DNA from 3 places in the Bacillus sp. PK3-067 genome. Region 1 is predicted to be linked to each of the others. Evidence: riboswitches for the same ligand, from Rfam matches in the RefSeq annotation. Region 1 holds a riboswitch; each other region holds the start of a gene.
The links. Region 1 has a riboswitch for thiamine pyrophosphate ahead of M1D73_RS02215 (MTH1187 family thiamine-binding protein). Riboswitches for the same ligand answer to the same signal wherever they lie in the genome.
Positions count from the first base shown of each region.

Region 2: another riboswitch for thiamine pyrophosphate. It lies ahead of M1D73_RS26560 (reverse transcriptase domain-containing protein); the one in region 1 lies ahead of M1D73_RS02215 (MTH1187 family thiamine-binding protein).
Region 3: another riboswitch for thiamine pyrophosphate. It lies ahead of tenA (thiaminase II); the one in region 1 lies ahead of M1D73_RS02215 (MTH1187 family thiamine-binding protein).

Region 1 is NZ_CP096490.1:423,103-425,440, forward strand. It holds gene M1D73_RS02210 (non-ribosomal peptide synthetase family protein) at 1-1,174, shown strand, start outside; TPP riboswitch at 1,227-1,328, shown strand; gene M1D73_RS02215 (MTH1187 family thiamine-binding protein) at 1,443-1,763, shown strand; gene M1D73_RS02220 (ABC transporter permease) at 1,735-2,338, shown strand, end outside.
Region 2 is NZ_CP096490.1:5,137,699-5,140,036, reverse strand. It holds gene lldP (L-lactate permease) at 1-1,159, shown strand, start outside; TPP riboswitch at 1,231-1,346, shown strand; partial or broken gene M1D73_RS26560 (reverse transcriptase domain-containing protein) at 1,404-1,520, shown strand; partial or broken gene M1D73_RS26555 (transposase) at 1,516-1,776, opposite strand; gene M1D73_RS26550 (IS110 family transposase) at 1,843-2,338, opposite strand, start outside.
Region 3 is NZ_CP096490.1:2,494,756-2,497,093, forward strand. It holds gene ddlB (D-alanine--D-alanine ligase) at 1-903, shown strand, start outside; TPP riboswitch at 977-1,082, shown strand; gene tenA (thiaminase II) at 1,210-1,899, shown strand; gene M1D73_RS12805 (DUF3937 domain-containing protein) at 2,297-2,338, shown strand, end outside.

The DNA.
Region 1 (2,338 bases):
AGAAGTATTTCGTGAATATAAAGTGATTCACGAACCAGATACTATCACGTATGCAAACGTTTTGGAAGAAAACCAGATTTCAAATGTCTTTTTAACAGGAGCTACTGGTTATTTAGGATCACACATATTATATGAATTGTTGAGAGATACATCTGCTACTATTTATTGTTTAGTAAGACCAACTAAAGATGTGCAGCAAAGAATTATAGATACATTAACAGGCTACTTTAATGATATATGTGAAGAATGGTTACAGCGTATACAGGCCGTAGCTGGTGATCTTGGAGAAGAGTATCTTGGGATGAGCGAAGAAGAATTTATGTTCATCAGTTCTAAGATGGATACGATAATTCATTGCGGTGCAGATGTAAGACATTTTGGAGATGTAAAACAATTTGAAAATATAAATGTCCAAGGAACTAGCCGTATGCTAACATTAGCGGAGAAAGGTGCTACATTCCATTTTATTTCTACAATTGGTATCCCGTTAGAATTAGCGGTAGATCAATGGGATACATACATGAAAACTGGTGATTTTAATTACAGTGTAGACTTAGAGAATGTATATTCAAATAGTAAACTACAAGCGGAAAACATTGTTCGTGAAGCAATGAAAAATGGTTTGCGTGGAAATATTTATCGTGCAGGTAATTTAGCATGTCATTCAGAAACAGGTTCGTTCCAACAAAATATTGAAGGAAACGCATTTTATCGTCTTATTAAAACAATGCTATTAATTGGGAAAGCACCAAATGTGAAGTGGAAAGTTGATTTCACACCAATTGATTTTGCTAGTAAATCAATTGTATCGTATTTGCAAGATGCGCAAATTATAGGAGAGACGTTACATATTTGTCATCCACATCAAATTGAGTTTGAACAATTTATACAGCTAATTGGAGAGTGTGGATACAATCTTGAAATGGTTCCACTTTCAGAATATGTAAATACCGGACTTGCATTAGCGAAGGGAAATGAAGTAATAGCAGAGTTAATTGCTTCTCAAGTTGCAGGAGATGGAGCGCAGCAATCTGAAATTGTAATGGGTACGCGTAGAACGAATAAATGGATTAAGAAAAAAGAATTGATAGTACCAGCAATTAATAAAGAATTTATTCAGCAGTTATTAGCTCATGGTGAAAAAGTTGGTTATTTTCCAAAAATAATGAAATGATTATGCATGCTTTTGTTTGTTCAATAAAATAAATCATGCTACAATGAAAACGAATTAAGGACCGGGGAGCCAATTGGCTGAGAGGATGTAAGTAAACATCGACCCTCAACCTGATCTGGATAATGCCAGCGTAGGGAGTTACTTAAAGTGATGTAGCATATGTTATTCTGTAATAACTTGCATACAAGGCTTTCCTACGCAGTAGGAAAGCCTTTTCTTATTTTTGAAATTTATTTTTGAAATTTATTTTTATAAGGGGGATTTTATTATGTCACAACAAGTTACAATGTCATTTTCAGTAGTACCACAAGCAAAAACGAAAGATGTATATTCTGTTGTCGATAAAGCAATTGAAGTTGTGCAACAATCGGGAGTTCGTTATGAAGTAGGGGCAATGGAAACAACTTTGGAAGGAGAATTAGATGTACTTCTTGATGTCGTTAAACGTGCGCAACAAGCTTGCGTCGATGCTGGAGCAGAAGAAGTGATTACTTCTATTAAAATCCATTATCGTCCAAGCACTGGTGTAACGATAGATGAAAAGGTTTGGAAGTACCGTGATGAATATGCAAAACCAGAAGCAATCTAAACTTATTACAACTATTTGGCTTATCCTTCTCATTGCGATATGGGAAGGATCTGTTTCATTATTTAAAATCGAACCGTGGATTTTACCAAAGCCTTCTGCCATTGTTCAAGAATTAATTGGGATGAAAGATTTACTATTACCAAATACGATGCAAACACTGCAGGAAGTTATAATTGGACTATTCTTTGCAATTTTATTGGGGACGAGCATCGCAATTATTATGGACGTTATACCGTTATTTCGTATTTTAATAAATCCATTGCTCGTTATTTCGCAAACAATTCCAATTGTTGTACTTGCACCGCTATTTATTATTTGGTTTGGATATGGGATGTTGCCGAAAGTAATGGTCGTAATACTCGTTTGTTTCTTCCCAATTGCGCTTAGTATTTTAGAAGGTTTTCAAACAGTAGATAAAAACATGTTGAAACTGTTACAAACAATGAAGGCGACAAAATGGCAAGTTTACCAGAAAGTAAAATTTCCAGCAGTGCTTCCATACTTTTTCTCAGGTTTAAAAATTGCAGTTACATATAGCGTAATGGGGGCAATTATCGGAGAATGGCTCGGTGCAA
Region 2 (2,338 bases), 710 kb from region 1:
GGCGTTCGGAGCGATGGGAATTCCGATTACAGTTGCTGGACAAGTAACAGGTATTGATCCACATAAAATTGGACAAATGGCTGGGCATCAATTACCGTTCCTATCATTATTTGTGCCATTCTTTATCGTATTTTTAATGGATGGATTTAAGGGGATACGACAAACGTGGCCTGCGTTATTTGTAGCGGGTAGTTCATTTGCGATTACGCAGTTCATTACAGCGACATTTTTAGGACCAGAACTTCCGGATATTACATCGGCACTTGTAAGTTTAATTAGTTTAGCGCTGTTCTTAAAAGTTTGGCAGCCGAAAGAAATTTATCAATCTGGGCAAGCAAATAGTGAAGTAGCAGCAACAACGACAGCGGCATCGATGCCGAAATTAACGTTTGGAAAAGTAGTGAAGGCATGGTCCCCATTTATCGTATTAACGGTTATGGTAGTCATTTGGAGCCAAAGTTTCTTTAAGGCATTATTCACTCCAGGAGGGGCTTTAGAAAGTCTTGTATTTAAGTTTGAAATTCCAGGTCTGCATAATCTAGTAATGAAAGCAGAGCCAATTGTAAATAAACCAACGCCTTACGAGGCAATTCTGAAGTTTGATGTATTATCGGCAACCGGAACAGCGATTTTAATTGCTTGTATCATTTCCATGTTTATTTTGAAAATGAATGTAAAAGATGCAGTAGTGACATTTAAAGAAACGTTAAGCGAATTAAAAATGCCAATTCTATCTATCGGATTCGTACTAGGGTTTGCATTTATCGCAAACTATTCTGGTCTATCTTCCACGTTAGCGTTAGCATTAGCTGGAACTGGCGGACTATTCCCGTTCTTCTCACCATTCTTAGGCTGGATTGGCGTATTCCTAACAGGGTCTGATACGTCTGCGAATGCACTGTTCTCAAATTTACAAGCCATTACAGCGCAGCAAGTCGGCGTATCTGAAGTGCTTCTCGTTGCAGCAAATACAACAGGCGGTGTAACAGGTAAAATGATTTCCCCGCAGTCGATTGCGATCGCTTGTGCAGCGGTTGGTCTTGCTGGAAAAGAATCGGATTTGTTCCGTTTTACAGTGAAGCATAGTTTGTTCTTCGTAATTATTGTTGGTATTATGACTTATGTTCAGGCTTATTATTTAACGTGGATGATTCCATAAACAACAAAAGAAATAAACTTTTAATTTTCCAAATTATGGTGTATGATAGAAAAGTATTGAAAATTAAATCAGTGATAAACTAGGGGTGCCTAACGTATGCGTAGGCTGAGAGAGAAGCGCGTGAACTTCTTAACCCTTTGGACCTAATCTGGCTCGTACCAGCGTAGGGAAGTTAACGGCTTTACATAATGATGTCTTTATGAGCCAGGTCCTTATTTTTTTATGGACCTGGCTCTTTTTATGGAAGATGCGCAAATTGGGAATACCGACAGTAGTGGATAGGCTTGTTCAACAAGCAATCAGTCAAGTGCTTGGTTCAATATTTGAAAAACAATTTAGCGAATCTAGTTACGGCTTTAGACAAGGGCTCTTTTATGTTTGTATTTCGGAACTTCATCATATTTCTTTAAATAATAAGCACGGTAAGTAGCTTCACGAAGTTGTACAGAGTTGGCAGCTTCAACCATGTAATAACGAAGATACTGGTTTCCCGTTCGTGTCATGGGTGTTCGTTCCGATTCAAAGTTTCCAGATTGCGATTTTTTCTAGTAAAGACCGGTGTATTTGGCCAATTGTGCTTCGTTCTCAAAGCGTTCAATTTGTCCAACTTCCGCAATGATTCCCGCGGCGTATACGACTCCAATGCCTGGAACACTTGTTAAATATCTCGCTTCTGGAATGGCTTAGAATAAAGCAGTAATGCTTTTTTCTATCTCTTTGATTTGTTTTTTCAATGTTTGAATCAATCGTGCATAAGTGGCTAATACAACGTCCACAGAGTCTTGAACGACCTTACCTAGTCGGTAGGAGTCACGTATGGATTTCTTGATGGTTTTCGCTAAATCTTCCGGGTCGCTAAAGCGTCCTTTCCCCTTTTTCTGAAGAAGAGTAGCGAGTGCTTCTAGATCCATTTCTGCGATTTCATCCAACGAAAGGGAATCTGAGAGTATTTCCATCATCGTCGCACCAAAAACAGAGGTATTTAACTCTTTCGATAACGTATTACATTTGTAGTAAAGGTTCTTCAGAAAGTGTTGCTTACATTCTGTTTGCTGGTGAACGAGTTGATATCTAGATCGTGTTAAACGTTGAAGGGCAACGTATTTTTCCTCCTTGATAAGAAACTTATTATACCGTCCGGTTCGTAAAAAATCGGCAATACGGAAAGCATCTATTTTA
Region 3 (2,338 bases), 2.1 Mb from region 1:
GTTATTATGGGCGGGGTATCGTCTGAAAAACAAGTTTCAATTATGACGGGGAATGAAATGATTGCTCATTTAGATAAAAATAAGTATGAAATAGTTCCAATTACATTAAACGAAAAAATGGATTTAATTGAAAAAGCGAAAGACATTGACTTTGCATTGCTCGCATTACACGGAAAATACGGAGAAGATGGGACAGTTCAAGGAACACTGGAGAGTTTAGGGATTCCTTATAGCGGAAGTAATATGTTATCTAGCAGTATATGTATGGATAAAAATATTTCGAAAAAGATTTTACGTTATGAAGGTGTAGAAACACCAGATTGGATTGAACTTACAAAAATGGAGGATCTAAATCTTGATGAGTTAGATAAGTTAGGATTTCCATTAGTGGTAAAACCAAACTCTGGCGGATCGAGTGTCGGGGTGAAAATCGTTTACAATAAAAATGAATTGATCTCAATGCTAGAAACTGTATTCGAATGGGATTCTGAAGTAGTAATTGAGAAGTATATAAAAGGTGATGAAATTACATGTTCTATTCTGGATGGAAAACAGTTACCTATAGTTTCAATTCGACATGCAGCCGAGTTCTTTGATTACAATGCAAAATATGATGATACTAGTACGGTTGAGGAAGTTATCGAACTTCCAGCAGAAATTAAGGAACGTGTAAATAAAGCTTCACTTGCTTGTTATAAAGCATTAAAATGTAGTGTTTATGCAAGAGTTGATATGATGGTGAAGGACGGAATTCCATATGTAATGGAAATTAATACATTACCAGGGATGACACAATCAAGCCTATTGCCCAAAAGTGCAGAAGCAGCGGGAATTAGTTATAGCAAACTATTAGATATGATTATTGAAACATCATTAAAAGTTAGAAAAGAAGAAGGGTTTTAAGGGAATTATATAACGAATTTTTTTGACAGTTTCACGAAGTATGCTATGATGAATACATTATAAAAACAAAATATTTATCCACTAGGGGGGCCTTTTATAGGCTGAGATCAAATGTGATTTTGAGACTCTTAGTACCTGATCTGGTTAATGCCAGCGTAGGGAAGTGGGAAAGACGTTGCTATTTAATGAGTAAATAAATACTGTCAATTTCACTTTCTTTACGCCTGTAAAGAAAGTTTTTTTATTTTACAGCTTTAATAATTGTGGATAAATACTTATATTTTATACATTATTGGAGGGATTTAAATGACTTTTTCACAATCATTACGTAAAGAAGTAGATTCAATTTGGGAAGCGAGTTTTAACCATCCTTTTGTAAAAAAACTTGGTGAAGGAACATTAGATTTAGCTAGTTTTCGCTATTATGTGCTTCAAGATTCATATTATTTGAGTCATTTTGCTAGAGTACAAACTTTAGGAGCTGCAAAAGCTCTTGAATTAGAGACGACAGCTCGTATGGCACATCATGCTCAAAATACATATGAGGCCGAGTTATCTTTACATGAGAATTTTGCTAAAAAACTAGGGATAACGAAAGAAGAAAAAGATAATTTTATTCCTGCGCCAACTGCATATGCGTATACTTCACATATGTATCGTGCTGCGTATGAAGGGCATTTAGGAGATACCATTGCAGCAATTTTACCTTGCTATTGGTTGTATTATGAAATTGGCGAACGCTTAAAAGAGTGCCAGCCGGAAGAGCCAATTTATAACGAATGGATTTCTGCTTATGGATCTGATTGGTTCCGTACGCTAGTTGAAGAACAAATTACACGTTTAGATATTATCGCTGAAAAAGTAACAGAGGCAGATCGCAAACGTATGAAACAGCATTTTATTATTAGCAGTCAATATGAATATTCATTTTGGGAAATGGCTTATACATTAGAAAAGTGGCCAGTGGATACAGACGTAAAAGACGTAATTGGATAAAGAATAGAAGTAATGTTATAGATAGGTATGGATCATACCTATCTATATATTTTTTCTTGTCAAATTTGCGTAAAGTCATTAGTGCTACGGAAATGGCGAAATAGAATATCGATAATTTAGCTCATTTACTTGTCTACGCATTAACTGGATAAACTTCTGTCACATTTATTTTACAATCAAAGAACGTAAATGTTGGTGGTATGAAGTTAAATAAGAAAAGAAACCCGAGCTGTTAGCTGTAACGGAGTTGTTTTTTCTTTGCAGGAATTTCTATATTATCATGGAGTGTTGTTAATACGATATGCAAATATGCATATCGTATTTTTTTGAGTTCCTCATGTGTTAAAATTAGATATAAAGATATAAAAATATAAAGAAGCAAAAGCAGGAATATCCAATGAATTTTGAGAGGTGTTATATGTTTACAAATAAGAAATTA